2 regions of the Blautia faecis genome follow, and region 1 is predicted to be linked to the other one. Evidence: predicted binding sites of a transcription regulator. Region 1 holds the regulator's gene; the other holds the start of a gene.
What was found. Region 1 encodes NrdR, which represses ribonucleotide reductase genes. Its sites were predicted from a motif close to CACAANATNTTGTG; they were not measured.

Region 1 (9,291 bases):
CAGGCTCTCTGGTATGAAGAGGAATTAAATAAAGAGATTGAAAAAGATCGTCTGGCACATGGAAAAAAGCCATTAAAGAAAAAAGATGATAACCAGCCACCTGCATCCGGTGGAACCGGAAATGATAAGGATGCTATATCTGAAGAACTTCCTGAAGATGTGAAAACACAAAAATGCAGCATCAGCGATCCGGAAAGTGGATGGTTTCGAAAGGGTGAACATAAACACGTTTTTGCATATGCAGTAGAAACTGCCTGTGATAAACATGAATGCCAATGTCTTTCAAAATGCACAGAAAGTAAGGATTATGTAAAACTGATCACACGTCATGTATGGGAAGAATATATGGAAGTGGTAGAAGACATTCGGCACACGATCGGAAACAGACAGATCTACCAGTTAAGAAAAGAAACCATAGAACGGATCTTCGGTACAGCGAAAGAACAGCATGGATTTCGATATACACAGTATGTAGGAAAAGCACGGATGGAAATGAAAGCCGGGTTTACCTTTGCATGCATGAATTTGAAAAAACTGGCAAAGATCCTGAAAAAACGAGATTGGAACACAGTCAGATTTTTGTTGATTTTGAAGAAAATAAAAAGAAAAGAAGTTTTAAAAGAAAAATGGTGCTGGCCATAATCCCCAACACCAAGTTTGTCTACAGTCTGAGCCGGTGTTTTTAAACACCGGCTTCATTTGTTATATGGCAGCTGCTTCATAAAGAAAAATGGCTTATTTACTGATTTTTGCTTTTGCAGAAAGTCCCTTACTCTTGAAGAGCTTTTTATAGGCGGAAAGCTTGCTTGCTGGTACTTTTACTTTCAGCTTCTTGTAGTTGTTTCTGCCGGCTTTGGTGAAAGCACTTTTTCCTACGGTACCGGAGGTAAGCTTCTTGGACTGAATGCTGACAGAAGTAAGGGCCTTGCAGTCGTAGAATGCTTTTTTGCCAATGGAAGAAACTTTGTAGCCAATCTTTACAGTCCGTAAAGCACTGCAGCCCTGGAAAGCACTGGTGCCGATGGAAGAAATATTCCTGGCAATGGTTACTTGTCTTAGCTTCCGGCAGTTTTTGAAAGCTCCGGAAGCAATGGCTGTGACTTTATAGGTCCGACCGTTTGCCTTCACAGAGGAAGGAATTGCTGCAGTCGTGATGGCTTTGGACTTTGACCGCTTTAAAGTAACAGAGGTACCATTTTTATTAACTGTGTAGACATTGTAAGAATCACTGAAGGATTTCACTACTGTAGTCTGAGGTTTATCATCTTTGTTATTTGAACTTGAGGTAATCTGGAAATCTAAGGTAATAGTTCCAAAATAGTTGTTCTGGCCTGTAATGGTTACAGTGGCAGTTCCGACTTTTTTGTTATTGCTGTAGGTAACTTTATAATCCTGTCCTTCTATAAGTTTTTGCTTTCCAAGAGTAATAGTTGGAACTGGTTTTAGAGCTTTTCCAGTATAAGCATAAGTCGCTTTAACTCCGGTTACAGATGCCTGAGAAAGGTCGCAGGCATAACCAATGTTGTTCTTACGTGCATATGTAATGGCAGCTGAGTTAGAGGAGGCATAAATGGTGGCGTAGTATACATGACCGCCGGAATACCAGTAGGAGCCTTCCCATACAATGTCATCCCCGATGTTGATTACGCTGTCTGGCAGAGTGACTGTTTCAAGATTAGAGCAGAAAGCAAAAGCTTCCTTTCCAATAGTGTGGACACCGTTTTCAATTACGACTTCCTTCAGATTGGGCAGATAATTAAATGCATTTTCTGAAATACTGGTAATCCCGGATTTTATAACTATTTTTTTTACCTGATTTTTCATGGACTTCCATGCCGTGCCGCTCCAGAAACTGTAGCCTCCCTGAGTGGAAGAAACGGGGAAACGATCGTTTTCATCCGTGGAGATATTAAGTGCACCCTGACCGGAAATGGTGAGAACACCATTTGCAAAATCCCAGGTAGCATTTTCACCTGCAGTACGGTAAATCTTTTTGGAGGCTGTGCCGTCATTTGCATCAATAGAGTAAAAATTAACAGTATTGGCATTGGAGGCGTAGTAAACAACCTTGGAATCTTTAACGACAGGCTGGCAGTCGGATACGGGCGCAGCAGTGGTGTATTCCCTGCTAAGTACATTTCCCTTACCATCAACAAAGAGGTAATGAAGAGTACTGGAAGAAAGAGAATCATCAGCAGATGCGTAATTTTCTGACGAAGAATCGTCTGTATTTTCATATTCTTCCCAGGAAATCATGAAACGGTTTTCTGTGATTGGAGTGATCTTTACCCCCATAAAACTCTTTCCATTGCCAGTGTAGTTGGTAAGGTATTTTACAGAGGTTGCTTCTTTTGAAAAATCGGAAACAGGAGTAATTGTAAGGTAAATATTATGAGGAGTGTCACTTGTCACATTGTCATACTGGGACTGGTCGATGGTCGTTCCGATACACAATACACTGTCAGCAGAAACAGCCATACCATCTACGCTTGCGTAGCAGTTCAGTGCCCATACGGAAGTACGGGAACCACCATAAGGAAGAAGCTCGATAGTTTTTTTATCAAGGGTGGTACTGTCGTATCTGGAAAGTTGGGTACAGCGGGAACCTTCGCTTTGCTCCAGAACATACAGATAAGAGGACTGCGATTTGATATACTGGGCAAAGGAGTGCCACAGATCACAGCTTACGATCTTTCCGGTCATGGAAGCCTGGTCAACGGCAATCATAAGGAATCCCTGATGTCCCTGTCCAACAGATTCATCTACATAGCCTTCATGACCGGTTACAATATAGAGAGTTCCGTTGGTTTCTGTCATTTCCACACATCCGTAATCGAATGGATAGCGAACCTCTCCTCCAAATAAATCCGGATTGCTTGTAATGGAAGCCGCACCGCTGCGATTCCAGTTTGTATCATATCGGATGACACGGATAACCTCGGCGGAATTATCTTCGGCGGTGTTATTTTGTCCCTCTACCAGGTAATATCCATCAGATCCTGCATAAAAACCACCCCATAAAGGAAGCTCCATGGGAATTTCTCTTTTGTCTGTAATCTGCAGGCTGTTGTCATAGTATTCAATACCGACGCTGTTTGTTTTGCGGAATACTCGCATATAGCCGTTGGAAATAGAAATAAGGTCAGAAGAACGCCTTAATTTAACACTAAGGTTATCTTGCGCAGTAGGGGTGAGAGAGGCTGCCTGTACCTGTCCTGGAAATGCCAGCAGATATAAAAACAGACAGCAAAATAATAGGGATGTCAGTTTTTTGATCTTTTTCATAAGTTTCTCCTTGCTGTGTTGCTTTTCATGATTCTTATTATAATAAGTTTTGGGTAGAGTTGCAATCATAATGATAATGTTTACAGCAGAAAAAGTGAAAAGCTGTAAAAAAACAGCAATTCTACATTTTTTATGGAGATTTCTGACATGGCACCTACCTGTGGAACTGTTTTGTGAGACTCATCAATAATAAGAAGGAAATCATCACCAAAGTAGTCCAGAAGTGTATAGGGCGGCTGTCCTGGTTCAAGACCGGAAAGATGCCTGGAATAATTTTCGATTCCGGAGCAGAAGCCGGTTTCCCCGCTCTCTGGCGAGGATTTTTCTAATTTAAAAATTTCTTCAATTCATCCATAAAGGTACTGACATCTTTAAACTCCCGATACACAGAAGCGAATCGCACATACGCCACCGAATCCAGATCTTTTAAATGGCTCATCACGATTTCTCCGATTTTCGTGCTGGAGATTTCTTTATCTTCGGCATTAAAGATGTCGCCTTCTATGGCATCGATCATGGCTTCCAGCTTATCGCTGGCAATGGGACGTTTGTAGCAGGCGCGGCGGACACCGTTGATCAGTTTATTGCGGTCGTACTGCTCACGGTTCAGATTCTTCTTGATTACGGTTAACGGGATTGTCTCCACATTCTCATAAGTGGTAAATCTTCTTCCACAGGAATCGCACAGTCTTCTGCGTCTTATGGAATTGGTCTCTTCCACTGGTCTTGAATCTACTACTCTTGTATTATCCTGATTACAGTATGGACATCTCATGTATTTATTTCCCCTTCCTCATGTCTCCCCTTCTGCCATACAATCCGGGCAGCAGACTTTCCTCTTTTCTGTTCGCTCAGTAACATAAAACGGACTGAATTACCTATTTCTTATTATACTTTAATCATAGAAAGTATGTCAATAAACTCCATACATATTTTCAGACTTTTTGCATAATATCATAAAAAACAGGTGCTTTTCATGCGTATTTGCGAATTAAAGCAAAAAGAAGTGATCAATATCTGTACCTGCCGTACACTTGGCTGTCCGGTGGATGTGGAATTTAACTGTGAAACCGGATGTATTACCGCCCTTGTGGTTCCCGGACCTGGCAGTTTCTGCTTTTGTTTCTGGGGAGCCGGAAGTGAATATATAATTCCATGGAATTGTATCCGGCAGATCGGAGATGACATTATCCTGGTAGAAATTGATGAAAAGTATTGCTGTAAAAAGGCTTAATTCTATTTTCCCAATTGTCAAGGGGCAATAATTTTTATATTTTCCCGAAAAAAGAATATTTATCCTCCCACGTGAGAATCATTGTTACTGTTCACTTCGTTCTCAGCAGCACGCTTCGCGATGCACAAAAGGAGGATTCAAATAATGGCACTTAACAAAGTTGAAATTTGCGGAGTCAATACATCGAAGCTTCCGGTACTGAAGGCAGAAGAAAAAGAAGAGCTTTTTCGCAGGATCAAGGAGGGTGATGAAGAAGCCAGGGAACTTTACATTAAAGGAAATCTGCGGCTGGTTCTCAGCGTGATCAAGCGTTTTTCCAACAGCAGCGAAAATATGGACGATCTTTTTCAGATTGGCTGCATTGGACTTATAAAAGCAATTGATAATTTTGACACTACATTGAATGTAAAATTTTCCACTTATGCAGTGCCTATGATCATTGGAGAGATACGAAGGTATCTTCGTGACAATAACAGTATCCGGGTGAGCCGGTCGCTGCGGGATATTGCTTATCGTGCTATCTATGCAAAAGAAACTTATATGAAAACAAATCTGAGGGAGCCTACCATTGCGGAAATTGCCAGCGAAATAGGGATAAATAAAGAGATGATCGTATATGCTATGGATGCGATACAGAATCCGGTGTCACTTTTTGAACCGGTTTATACGGAAGGCGGGGATACGCTTTATGTGATGGACCAGATCAGCGATAAGAAAAACAAGGAGGAGACCTGGGTAGAAAATCTGTCCCTCCGGGAAGCTATAAACCGGCTGAATAAGCGGGAACGGCATATTATTGATCTGCGTTTTTACGAGGGCAAAACCCAGATGGAGGTAGCCCAGGAAATCGGGATTTCCCAGGCACAGGTCAGTCGGTTGGAAAAGAATGCACTTAAAACCATGCGGAATTATCTGAGAGCGTGACGGAAATCATAAATCCCGGCATCACGAAATCCGCTCCTTACATGGTCTGCTGCATGAATATATTGCAAAATCGCTGGTTGTTGGCCAGCGATTTTGCTTATTATGCTTCTATTCCAGAATACGTTTGAAAAAGGCCTTCTGCAAGATGTGCGTCACAATTTGTGGGAGATTTTGTCCGGATGAGGGCGCCGTAGCGGGCTACGGCAACCGAATTCGGGCAAAATATACCGCAAAGTGGGGCGTGCAGATTGCGGGAATGATTTTTCAAGTACGCTCTAATGCCTTTTCCAATTCTTTTATTACAATTTTAAGAGCTTTAATTCTCGCATACTTCTTATCTACAGATTCCAGGATATGCCACGGTGCATAGGTGGTGCTTGTCTTGGCAAGCATTTCATCTACGGCACCTTCATAAGCATCCCATTTTTCGCGGTTGCGCCAGTCTTCGTCGGTGATCTTCCACTGTTTTTCAGGATTGTTCTGACGATCGGTGAAGCGGGCCAGCTGGGTGTCTTTGTCGATCTGGACCCAGAATTTGATAATCACGGCACCCCAGTCGGACAGCTCCTTCTCGAATTCATTAATCTCGTTGTAAGCACGTTTCCAGTCGTTCTCGCTGCAGAAGCCTTCCAGACGCTCTACCATTACGCGGCCGTACCAGGTGCGGTCGAAGATGGCAATGTGACCGTCTTTGGGCAATCTGGTCCAGAAGCGCCAGAGGTAATGACGCGCCTTTTCGTGAGGTTCCGGGCTGGCGATTGGATGGACCTCAAAGCCACGGGGATCAAGGGCTTCTGTGATCCGCTTAATATTGCCTCCTTTTCCGGCTGCGTCCCAGCCTTCATAAGTAATGATCACCGGCACACGCTTGCGGTACAGACGGTTATGCAGTTCGCCCAGCTTCTTCTGGAGATGCTTCAGCTCTTTCTTGTATTCTTCATCCTCGATCACCTTGTCTGTCAGTTCGATTTCCGAAAGCTTCGGCATTTTCTCAAGCGGAAAAATGTTTGGGAGAAGCGGTGCGCTGTGTGTGCTGTTCTGTAAGGCTACCTCAATGTTATTTACCATTATTTCAAGAACCTGAAGTTCTACGAAGTTGCGGTCTTTTGCATCAATAATATACCATGGTGCAATAGAAGTATTCGTATCTGTCAGATAGTGGTCGAAAACCTTCTGGCAATGTTTGTAATGTTCGTTCTGCCACTTGTCAAAGGCATCCACACGCCATTTTGTATCCTGCTCTTTGTTAAGCTTCTCAATACGTCTGGTCTGCTCTTTTTTGTCAATCTGCATGAAAAATTTCAGAACCAGATAACCGTTGTCTGTGAGCTGTCGCTCGAAATGTTTGATGCTGTCGATCCGCTTTGCATAATCCTCTTCTTCCAGACCATTCAGACAGTCTTTGCAGGTCTGCTCCATCCAGCCAGAATCCAGAAAGGTAAATTTGCCGGCTTCCGGAATCTGATTGAAATACCGGTACAGAAATGGTCTGCGCAGTTCATCCTCTGTAGGCTTTGACATGGTTGCTACTTTAAAGAAACGGGGATCAATGTATTTGATCACTCTGCCGATTGTGGTACCTTTGCCAGATGCCCCCCAGCCTTCAAAAAGTACCAGCACAGGCAGCTTGTGTTCTTTCAGCTTCATCTGCTGCTGATACAGCTTCTCGCCAGCTTCTTTAATCCGTTTCTTCAACTCCTCTTTTTCCGGAATCTCCTCCGGGATCCAGGTTTTCAGCATAAACACGTCCTCCTCACGTACTATTATTTTCAAACTTAAAGCATTTTTTCTGTTAAAAGCAAATTCTATTTTTTTATATTCATATTATTTTCTGCATTATAACATAATCATTCCCATTTTGCACGAATTTAACAAACATTTAACCGAATTTCGATTGCGATCGTTATCCTCTTATATACAATCCGATATTTTTGTGTTATTATTAAAAATCATATTTTGTGTAGGTTTTACGAACACATAGCGTTTTGTATGTTGCGCCTTTCTTTTCGTAGCTCAGATGTTTGAACTTACCCAAGGAGGAAGTCCCATGCCTTTATCTGTCTTCATAGAAATGACCCTGTCTGCCATCCTTACCGTCTGGTCGCCTGGTCCCAATAATATTCTTTTGCTGTCCACAGCCAGCAAATACGGCATTTCCGGTAATATCCGCTTTATGACCGGAATCTGGAGCGGATCTCTCACTTTGATGTGTCTTTCCGGACTGTTCTGCAGTACTCTTGGGAAAATCATTCCAGGGATCCAGCCGGTTATGAAATATCTAGGCGCAGCTTATGTACTCTATCTTGCCTGGCAGACCTGGCGCAGGATTCCGCCCTCTGACAATGTCCAGGACAAAAAGCCAACCTGGCTGATGGGATTTTTCCTGCAGCTGATAAATGTAAAGATCATCATCTATGGGCTGACCATGTTTTCCGCTTATATTCTGCCCTATGAGGCAAGGGTTCCTATACTGTTTTGCTTCGCTGTATATCTGATGTTTCTTGGAGCCCTGGGAAATCTAATCTGGGCATTTGCGGGAAATGTACTGAAAAGATTTTACAGCAGTCATTATAAGCTGATGAATGGAATCATGGCCCTGCTGCTGGTGTGGTGCTCTCTCAGGATCACTGGATTACTGTAAGACAGGCCAAAAACACCTCCCGGAATATGTTGGTTACTCACATTCCGGGAGGTGTTTTCTATAGGGCACTGTTCAATTTATGAGACACATGTATCAAATTGATACATGCTTATGCTGTCTTACTTAAATGCATCCACCAGTTCCTGACCATCGTCATATCCCTGGTTTTTCAGTTCTTCTACAAACCACTGGTCTACGCCTTCTACCGCCTCTTTAAAGGAATCAATATCCATATCCTCTTTTGCGGTAAAGGTAACGCCATTTTTCTCTTCCCAGCGGTTCATGATCTCATTGGCACCGGAGCGGTTGATGTAACGCTCATACTCAACAGCCATTCTTCCAGCCTTGTCTACAACAGCCTGCTGCTCTGGTGTAAGGCCATCATAGATATCCTGATTGATACAGAAGAACAGACAGTCATAGATGGCATCCCACATGGAGCAGTATGGCTGAACCTCCTGTACACTGGCTGCGTCGATTGCAGGAAGCGGATTCTCCTCTCCCTCTACGGTGTTCTGCTGAAGGGCTGTGTAAGTCTCGGACCAGTTCAGGTTGGTTGCATCTGCCCCCCATCTCTTATAGCATTCCATAAGAAGATTGGAGCCTGCAACACGGACTTTCAGGTTCTTCATATCGTCCACCGATTTTACTTCACGCACACTGTTGGTCAGTTCACGGAAGCCGTTCTCCGCAATACCCATGCAATGCAGTCCATACTCACTGAGGATTTCCTTCATCTTCTCTCCTGCCTCACCGTCAAACTTGGCATCTGCGTCTTCCACAGAATCATAAATAAACGGCAGGGAGACTACGTTAAATCTCGGATCAAATGCAGAATAAATCAGGTTGGAATGCATGGAAATCTGTACCGGGTCTCCGTTCATCACTGCCTGCATTCCCTCCGACTGGTTTCCGTTCGTCACCTGGTCTGCTGCCTATATGTTTACTTTTACTTTTCCTCCTGTAGCGTTTTCCATGAGCCCGCCGAACTTGCGGCCGCCATCAGCCCAGGTAGAAGTCTCAGTTGTGGAGCATGCAAAATTCCAGGTAGTCTCCTCCCAGCCAAGGTCACTGTAATCGCCAATTCCGGTAAATGCCTCTACCAGCTCTTCTGCATCCTCGTATCCCTGGGATTTCAATTCCTCAATGAACCACTCATCTACACCGTCAACAGCTTCCTTAAAGGACTCAATGTCCATATCCTCTT
Region 2 (9,291 bases), on a different contig from region 1:
CGTGTCCGCGGAATTAATTACAGATATGAGAATGGTGCAAACAAGAAGCAGGAAGGTGAATGGTCTGACGCTTATACAGTAACTTATAAAGCTGTAGATACAAGCCTGAAGAAAGTCTCCGGTGTAACAGCTTCTTCTTATGTTCTCAGCTGGAATCCGGATAAGAATGCAGACAGCTATGAGATTAAGATCACAGACGAAGCTGGACGTGAGTACTTTGAGTCACTGGCATCCGATCGGAAGAGTGGCAGGTATACCAGAGTAAGCGGCACCAGATATTCCTTTGATGAGTCTGATTATAGAACTTATACAAGCGTAGACGGAGTTCTGGAACCTGTTATTTACCCGGCTACCGGTCAGCCTGTTTATGCATTTGAAGACGGAAAGAACTATAATCTTTCTGTTCGTGCCGTTAAGATCGGAGAGGATGGCAAGGAAGTATACGGAGACTGGTCCAATGCATTTGCATACAAAGTAACTGCTTCAGATGTAGGTACCAGTGAGAAGCCTGCAGCTGTTTCCGGTGTAACCGTAAACACAGAGGACAGTGAGCCAACCCTGCGCTGGAATGCACTTGACAATGTAAACAGCTATGAAATCCTTGTAAAAGATTCTGCCGGCCGTGAATACGTGAGCTCAGCTTCTCTGAAGGATGACGGAACTGTTGATAAGACCTATTACAGTGCCGGACGCGATAATTTCCCAAGCGTTTCCCTGTCACGGCTTAAATATCTGTATACATATACAACAGATTCTAAGGTTTCATTTGATCGTGTGAGAGATGAGAATGGCGATCCGATCAAGGCAATGGCTCCTGGAGAATCCTATACCTTCCAGGTACGTGCAGTACGCACTTATACTGTTGATACAGACGGAAAGAAAGTCACAAAGACCGTAGAAGGCGACTGGTCAGCACCGTCCGCAGCATTTACAGTAGATGCTCTTCAGCCGATCACAGATCTTCAGTATGTAAAAGCTGACGATGAGTACTATTATTTCACATACAGTGCAAAGGTTGATTTAGACAGCGTATGGTATCAGATCGCAACAGGCACAGAATTTACTACTGCAACTATGGTAAGTGACTGGAGCAGCTTCTATTATGATGGCTCAGCTGGTTCTGCGAAACTGAAGATCAGCAAAAACAACAGTAATCTGGAAGCAGGAAAAACCTATTATGTTCGTGCAGTGAGCAGTGCAGACAGACCGGAAGAGGAAGAGGTTGCAAAACTGAAACCTGTAGCAGTCTCCTTCACTACAGATGCAGAAAAGGCACCTAAGAATGTAACTGGCTTAGAAATGTATAAAGAATCTGCAAACAGCTTCGAATTCCGTTTTGATGCTGTTCTGGAAGATGGCGACTCTTATGAACTCCAGTACACAGATAAGGCACAGCCTTCCGAAGAGGACTGGGTAACAGCTTCTTCTAGTGGTTACTATGATGAAGATGAAGATGAGTACTATGAGGATGATGATGCACTTACATTGAGAAAATCCTTATTAAAAGAAGGAGCAACCTATGTAAGAGTTGTCGCTTATGTAAAAGACAAGAGCGGAAACAAGAAATACGGTACTCCTTCCAATGTAGTAGCTGTCAATGTATCCAAAGCCACTTCAGCGATCAGCAACCTGAAGCTGGTTGAGAAAACACCGGATGGTTATGTATTCTCCTATGACGGAACTGTAAGAAAAGAAGAAGATGTAGAATTCTGGTATTCCGAATCACCTGAATTTGTAAATGATTACAAGGTTACAGATTGTATTTCTGGTGAGAATAATAAGGCAACACTTTACTTTGAATCACTTACACCAGGCAAGACCTATTATGTGCGTGCCCGTGTAAAAAATGATAAGGCAGCTACACTTGCACAGAAATACAGTGCATACACAAATACAGCATCATTTAAAGCTGGTATGCCGAGTATATCTGTAACAAATGTTATCACAGCTAAGACCGTTACCTTAAAGATGAGCGCTGAAAGCGGATCAGAAAGCTGGCTTACCGGCTATCAGATCCAGAGAAAGAATGGCAAGAAATATAAAACAATTGCCAAAACTACAGACAGCGTTTATAAGAACACCAAACTGAAAGCAGATACCACCTATACTTACAGAGTAAGACCATATTATTATGATTCCGAAACAGGCAAGACCACTTATGGAGCATGGGCTTATAATAAGGTTACTACCTGGGGCGGTGCGCTGAAACTGAAAGCAACACCTAAGAGCACAACTTCTGTAAAACTGTCCTGGACCAAGATCAAAGGTGCTAAGGGATATGAGATTTACAGATGTGAAGGATCTTCTATTGGAGATACTGTAGCAGCTGGCATGACCAACAATTTTGCTAAGTATAAACTGATCAAGACTACAAGTGCAAAGGCTTCCAGTTATACAGACAAGAAGCTTCAGAGCGGTATGGATTATTACTATCTTGTAAGAGCTTACAAGACTGTAGGAAACAGCAAGTATTACATTGATGAAGGTGTATATGCAAATCTTAGCTTCGAGATGACTACCGTTAACAGAATTTCTTATGCAAACGGTAAGATGAAGTTAAGCTGGCAGCCGGTATATGCAGGAAAGGGTTATCTGGTTGAGAAGAGAAATGAAGAGACTGGTGCATGGGAAACCTATAAGACACTGAAAGCTTCCACATCTTCCATTACATTCCCGGCAGCAGATACGGAAACAACCTATCGTGTACGTGCATACAGAGGACAGGAATACAGCAATGAAATCAGAGCAACAGTTAATCCTGTTTTAGCAACTCCTGGCAATGTAAAAGCTGTTGCAAACAAAGCAGATGGAAGTATTACTGTAACATGGAATCCGGTAGCAGGTGCTGATTACTATCGTGTATACAGAACCACCTCTTCTTGGAACAGATATAACAAAGACAGCAATTCTTACAGCTATAGTTACGGTTCCAGTACAACTGTTCCGAATTATGTTGCTGATTCTACAACAGTCAGCGGATATAAATTCGTTAGTGAACTGAAGGAAACGACTATTACAGATCGCGAGATCAAGTACACCTATAATGGTGCAACAAGCACAGAGTACAAAGGACCGAAAGCAGGAGTAAAATATTACTATTATGTAGTTGCTTACAAGAATGGCAAGTCCTATGAGTACAAAGATTCTGCTGACGCAACATACACAAGTGGTGCAAGCAAATCTGCAAGTGCTATGGTTTCCACAGCACAGATCGCGAAACCAACCAGTCCAAAAGCGAAAGCAACAAAGGGCAAGATCACTGTCAGCTGGAAGAAAGTAACAGGAGCTACCGGATATCAGGTATACCGTTCCACTAAGAAAGGTTTCGGATATAAACTGGTAGGAACTATTACAAAAGGCTCCAAAGTGAAATATGTTGACAAGAGCTCCAAGAAAGCTGGAACCAAGTATTATTACAAAGTACGCGCCGTTGGAAACAACGAAGCAGGTGTTCCAATCTATTCTTCTTACAGCACACCAAAATATGCGAAAGCAAAATAAATAAAGTGTAATAAAATCCCCCTCCTGTTAGACAGGAGGGGGATTTTCGATTACCCAGATGTAAAAACTTATGCAACTATTTGAATGCAGATATAAGAAAAGAAGACCCGTATCACAGGCCTTCTTTAATAAGCTTACCATCTTTTAAATGCAGAATTCGCTGATTGCTGCTCCCTCTGAACTGAAGGGAGAGGTTTTTCAATTCCTGAATAAACTCTCCGTCTACCAGAACGTCGATGCAGGAGAGCATCCGGTCTGTAAAAGGAGTGTAGATCTTACCTCCGGGAACCATATCTTTGTCAAAAAGATATCCACTGTAACACCAGATGGATTTATCCGGAAAGGTACGTCTGATTTCTTCCAGAAGCTCTGCCAGCACAGGCTGGTTCTCTGGCTCAAATGGCTCTCCTCCAAGTAAGGAGAAGCCCTCTATATAAGAAGGAGCAAGCAGCTCCAGAATCTTATCCTGTGTCTCCCGGGTAAATGGCTTACCGTAGTTAAAATCCCACGTAGGTGCGTTAAAACAGCCCTTACAGTGGTGCCTGCAGCCAGATACGAACAGGCTTACACGCACGCCTGTGCCGTCTGCAATGTCGTAGGATTTAATGTTTCCGTAGTTCATAACTGATTCCTCTTTTCCTCCTGTGCTTGATAATCAAATGCACACATCTTGCAGAAAGCCTTTTTCAAACACGATTCAGGACTTTCATAGTAAAATACCATTATGCAAAAAAATCCGGACAGAAATCAAAATTATGAAATTCAGAAAACTGTCCGGAGTGTTATGTTCAGTGGTAACGTTATATAAGGTTCTGTAAACGTAGTTCACAGAAAACCCGGGAACCATTACTTATTACAGATGTAATACACGATCCTTGATCTCCTGGGTACGTCCCTGGTTCCAGAACTGGGTACCGATGTATCCGCAGGTTCTTCTGGCAACGCTCATCTTGTCCTGATTGCGGTTACCGCAGTTCGGGCATTCCCAGATCAGCTTGCCGTTCTCGTCTTCTTTGATCTGGATCTCTCCGTCATATCCGCAGACATCACAGAAATCACTCTTGGTATTCAGCTCTGCATACATGATGTTATCATAGATAAACTTCATAACAGAGAGAACTGCCGGAATATTCTGCTTCATATTCGGAACTTCCACGTAGCTGATGGCTCCTCCTGGAGAAAGCTTCTGGAATTCAGACTCGAATTTCAGCTTGGAGAATGCGTCGATCTCCTCAGTAACGTGAACGTGATAGCTGTTTGTAATATAATTCTTATCCGTAACTCCTGGAATGATGCCAAAACGCTTCTGGAGACATTTGGAAAACTTGTATGTGGTGGATTCCATCGGAGTGCCATATACAGAGTAGCTGATGTTCTCAGCTGCCTTCCACTGGGCACATTTGTCATTGAGGCGCTGCATAACCTTCAGCGCAAACGGACGAACCTCAGGGTCTGTATGAGGCTTTCCGTACATTCTCATGCACATCTCATGGAGACCTGCATATCCAAGTGAGATCGTAGAATAGCCGTCATAAAGAAGCTTGTCAATGGTCTCACCCTTCTTAAGCCGTGCAAGAGCACCATACTGCCACAGGATCGGGGCAACATCGGAAACTGTGCCAAGAAGACGCTCATGTCTGCAGCGGAGTGCTCTGTGGCAAAGCTCCAGGCGCTCCTCCAGAATCTCCCAGAACTTATCAAAATCGCCGTCTGAGGAGCAGGCTACATCTACAAGGTTAATGGTAACAACACCCTGGTTAAAACGACCGTAGAACTTGTAGGAACCGTCCGGGTTCTTCTGTTTCTCCTCAACGGTAAGGAAGGAACGGCATCCCATGCAGGTGTAAACATTGCCGTTTTTTAACTGGCGCATGATCTTGGCTGAGATGTAATCCGGAACCATACGCTTGGCAGTACATTTCGCTGCAAGCTCTGTGAGGTACCAATATTTGGAATCCTCGTGGATGTTATCCTCATCCAGCACATAGATCAGCTTCGGGAATGCAGGTGTGATCCACGCACCGCGCTCGTTCTTAACACCCTGCATACGCTGCTTCATAACTTCCTCGATGATCAGTGCAAGGTCATCACGGGTGCGTCCCTCCGGAACTTCATCAAGATACATGAAAATCGTTACAAATGGTGCCTGTCCGTTACAGGTCATAAGAGTGATCAGCTGGTACTGGATCGTCTGGATACCACTCTGGATCTCATCCTTCAGTCTGCGTTCCGATACCTTCTGGATGATCTCATCATCAAGAGGCTCACCGCAAGCCTTACGTTCCTCGATTACCTTGTTACGGATCTTCTGGCGGCTGATGTCTACAAAAGGAGCCAGATGGGCGAGAGAGAAGGACTGTCCGCCGTACTGATTGCTGGCTACCTGTGCGACGATCTGTGTGGTAACGTTACATGCGGTAAAGAAGCTGTGAGGCTTCTCAATCAGTGTCTGGCTGATAACCGTGCCGTTCTGGAGCATATCCTGCAGATTGATCAGGTCACAGTTATGCTCACGCTGTGCGTAGTAATCGGAATCATGGAAATGAATGATTCCCTCGTCGTGAGCCTTTACGATCTCCTCAGGAAGAAGAACACGCATGGTCAGGTCCTTGCTGACCTCGCCTGCCATGTAATCACGCTGGGTAGAGTTAATAGTAGGGTTCTTATTGGAGTTCTCCTGCTTGGCATTTTCATTAATCTGGTCAAGAAGAGCAAGGATGCTGTCGTCTGTGGTATTGGACTTGCGGGTAAGCTCTCTCTTGTAGCGATAGCGCACATACTTCTGTGCAACCTCATAACCGCGCATCTCCATAATGCCGGTCTCTACCATATCCTGAATATCTTCCACATTGACAGCGTGGGAGGATTCAAGGGCACGGGTGGCAATCATATCAGCAAGCGCTGTGATCTGGTAATGACTCAGCCTGTGAAGCTTAGAAACCTCCTCATTCGCTTTTTCAACGGCGTTGATGATCTTCGCCTTATCAAAAATAACTTCCACGCCATTTCGTTTAATGACGTTTGCATTGACCTCAGTACTCATTCTTTCAAATCCCTCCATATATTGTGTTTAAATCTTTGATTACATACTAGATGTTGTGCACTATCAATATTACAGTATTCTACAGAAAAGTCAAGGTCAAAACCATTGATTTTAAAAAACTGTGAAATGTGCTGAATTTTCGTCAGCAGGACAGAAGAATCATTCGGTGATCTCCGGTATAGAGTTCCTGAAATGTGCGGAATCATCGGGGTTATTCCGTATGTGAAATTTTACCGTACACAATAAAACAGTTACTGGATGACCAGTAACATGCTTTGTATGATTTCGCGCCGCAGCTGTGAACAATGTTCACAAAAACACCTGGCGGAATACTGCCTTCTGAATAGTTACGGGGCATGAACAAAGGGCTGCCCTGGGCAACCCTTTCTCGCGTCCGCATCTTCCTCTATTATACTTGGAAAAAAATAAAAATCAACCCTTGACACCACCAGAAGTGAGTCCTCCAACCAGATTTTTTTCAATTCCGACGAACAGAATTACAACTGGAACAATTGCATAGAGGGAAGCAGCAAACAGATACTGCCACTCGATCATATTGTAACCATTGAAAATATTGATACCAACGGTGAGAGGCTTGAAGGTATCAGTGGAGATCAGTGTCAGTGCCACTGTATATTCGTTCCAGGCGTTGATAAATACGAAAATAAGCGCTGTAACGATACCAGGTGCAGCAACAGGCAGAAGAATCCTTAAAAGGGCATGTACGCGGTTACAGCCGTCAATAGTGGCAGCCTGCTCCATCTCAGGGGAGATGCTCAGGAAAGTACCGCGGAGCAGCCAGATGGCAAATGCCTGGTTAAATGCTGCGTTGATAAAGATCAGGCCGATAATGCTGTTGGTAAGATGGAACGCCATCATAACCTTGTAGATACCGATGAGAAGTACAACCGGTGCAAACATCTGGGAGACAATAACAAATCCCAGAAAAGCAGTCTGGCCTTTGAATTTCATTCTGGACAGGGCATAAGCAGCTGGGATACCGCAGACCATAGCCAGAAGAGTGGAGCCTCCTGCGATCACAATGGAGTTCATCATGTAATTGCTCATGGGAGCCAGCTTCCATACGTCTGTGAAGTTGGACCAGATGGCCTCAACAGGGAAAATAGTTCCATTCATGGAAAAGATTTCCGCGCGGCTTTTAAGAGCAGTACATACAGTTACAAAATATGGGTATAAAGTTATCAGACAGATGGCGATGATCACTACATAGAGCAATACACGCAAAACTGTGTTTCTGGTATTTTTTTTCTTAACTGAAGCATTGGTGTTTGCCATATTATTCGTCTCCTTTCTTCAGTACGGAAACCATGTACAGGCTGGCGCAGAAAAGAAGAATCAGGAAGCCGATAACAGATACGGCTGCTGCCTGTCCCTGTTTGCCGTTGTAGAAGGCCAGTTTGTACAGATAGGTAACCAGGGTGTCGGTACGGTTAGCAGGGTCACCCTTGGTGATGGTCCATATGATCGGAAAAGAGTTAAATACGTAGATAATGTTCAGGATGGTACTGATGGTAAGGTTCGGACGTACCAGCGGGATGGTGATCTGGAACATTTTCTGCCAGTAGCTGGCTCCGTCTACGGCTGCTGCCTCATAGTAGCTGGCATCAATACTCTGCAGACCGGAAAGTACGGTAAAGGTTACAAATGGAATGGTAACAAAAATACCGCAGGCAATTTCCCAGGCAAAATAAGCACCGGCAGTAGGAGTCCAGTTCACAGCGTGGTCAATAATACCAAGCTTCATCAACAGTGTATTTAAGGTACCGTAATCTGTGTCGATGATGAATTTCCAGATACTTGCCTGAACGATCAGGGTTGTGGCCCATGGGAAAACAACAACGGCACGTGCAAGCTTACGGCCTTTAAATTCATTGTTGAGGAGGATCGCAAGGATAAATCCAAGGAGTGTGGAGATGCCGACTACGGCAACGGTCCACACAAGGGTGTTTTTCAGCACCATGGCAAAAACAGGGCTGCTTGTTACCTTGCGGAAATTTTCCAATCCGGCGAAGCCTTTGATCAGACCAGCTTTGCTGACGTCGCTTAAGGCCATACGGAACACAAAGATAATAGGAACCAGGATGAAAATTGCCATGAGAAGGACACTTGGCAGGATCCATATATATGGTTCCACTTTTTTGAATTTTTTCTTCACAGGGATACCTCTCTTTTTATAAAATAACGTTGACGCTGCGCTGACAAGCACAAGAAGCGGCGTTTGCTACGCAGAAAAACAGAACCTTCTTGTGACAAATACAAGAAGCAGCGTTTGCTTCGCGAAAAGGTGGAACCTTCTTGTGCCTGGCACAAGAAGTAGCGTTTGCTTCGCAAACTTAAAAATGGACCGGACCCGTAAGTCCGGCCCATTATCTTCCTCGTAATGGGAAAAACAGTGGATTAAGATCAGCCAGCGATTTCTGCCTGAAGGTCATCCAGTAATTCCTGAACGTCGCCGCCAAGAAGAGCATTCTGCTCTACGTTGATAACGCCCTGTTTTACATCTGCCCATTCTGCTTTCGCTGTTGGATAGAATTTACAGCTGTCTAAGATATCAATCCAGCTTGCCATATCTTCGTTAGCTGCTGCGAGAGCCTCGCCGCCGGACTTGGTTGCCGGAAGGAATCCCTCCATGTCAACCCACTCTGTATAACGGGCATCATCATAGAAATAATCAAAGAATGTGGAGATAGCAGCTTTCTCATCATCTGAGTAGTCGTTATCGAAGC

Region 2: a site for NrdR is predicted at 6,589-6,602, ahead of nrdD (anaerobic ribonucleoside-triphosphate reductase). Genes of this name have one in related genera too.

Annotation. Positions count from the first base shown of each region.
Region 1 is NZ_JAQDKY010000062.1:154-9,444, forward strand. It holds partial or broken gene PGQ38_RS18165 (transposase) at 1-642, shown strand, start outside; gene PGQ38_RS18170 (leucine-rich repeat domain-containing protein) at 736-3,285, opposite strand; partial or broken gene PGQ38_RS20910 (excinuclease ABC subunit B) at 3,378-3,587, opposite strand; gene nrdR (transcriptional regulator NrdR) at 3,611-4,060, opposite strand; gene PGQ38_RS18180 (PRC-barrel domain-containing protein) at 4,262-4,519, shown strand; gene sigG (RNA polymerase sporulation sigma factor SigG) at 4,664-5,443, shown strand; partial or broken gene PGQ38_RS20230 (DUF6783 domain-containing protein) at 5,544-5,651, opposite strand; partial or broken gene PGQ38_RS20235 (DUF6783 domain-containing protein) at 5,628-5,678, shown strand; gene pap (polyphosphate:AMP phosphotransferase) at 5,708-7,183, opposite strand; gene PGQ38_RS18195 (LysE family transporter) at 7,491-8,084, shown strand; gene dctP (TRAP transporter substrate-binding protein DctP) at 8,204-9,007, opposite strand; gene PGQ38_RS19565 (TRAP transporter large permease subunit) at 9,020-9,291, opposite strand, start outside.
Region 2 is NZ_JAQDKY010000029.1:34,296-43,586, forward strand. It holds gene PGQ38_RS13235 (fibronectin type III domain-containing protein) at 1-3,501, shown strand, start outside; gene nrdG (anaerobic ribonucleoside-triphosphate reductase activating protein) at 3,614-4,123, opposite strand; gene nrdD (anaerobic ribonucleoside-triphosphate reductase) at 4,355-6,544, opposite strand; gene PGQ38_RS13250 (carbohydrate ABC transporter permease) at 6,977-7,840, opposite strand; gene PGQ38_RS13255 (carbohydrate ABC transporter permease) at 7,842-8,720, opposite strand; gene PGQ38_RS13260 (ABC transporter substrate-binding protein) at 8,969-9,291, opposite strand, start outside.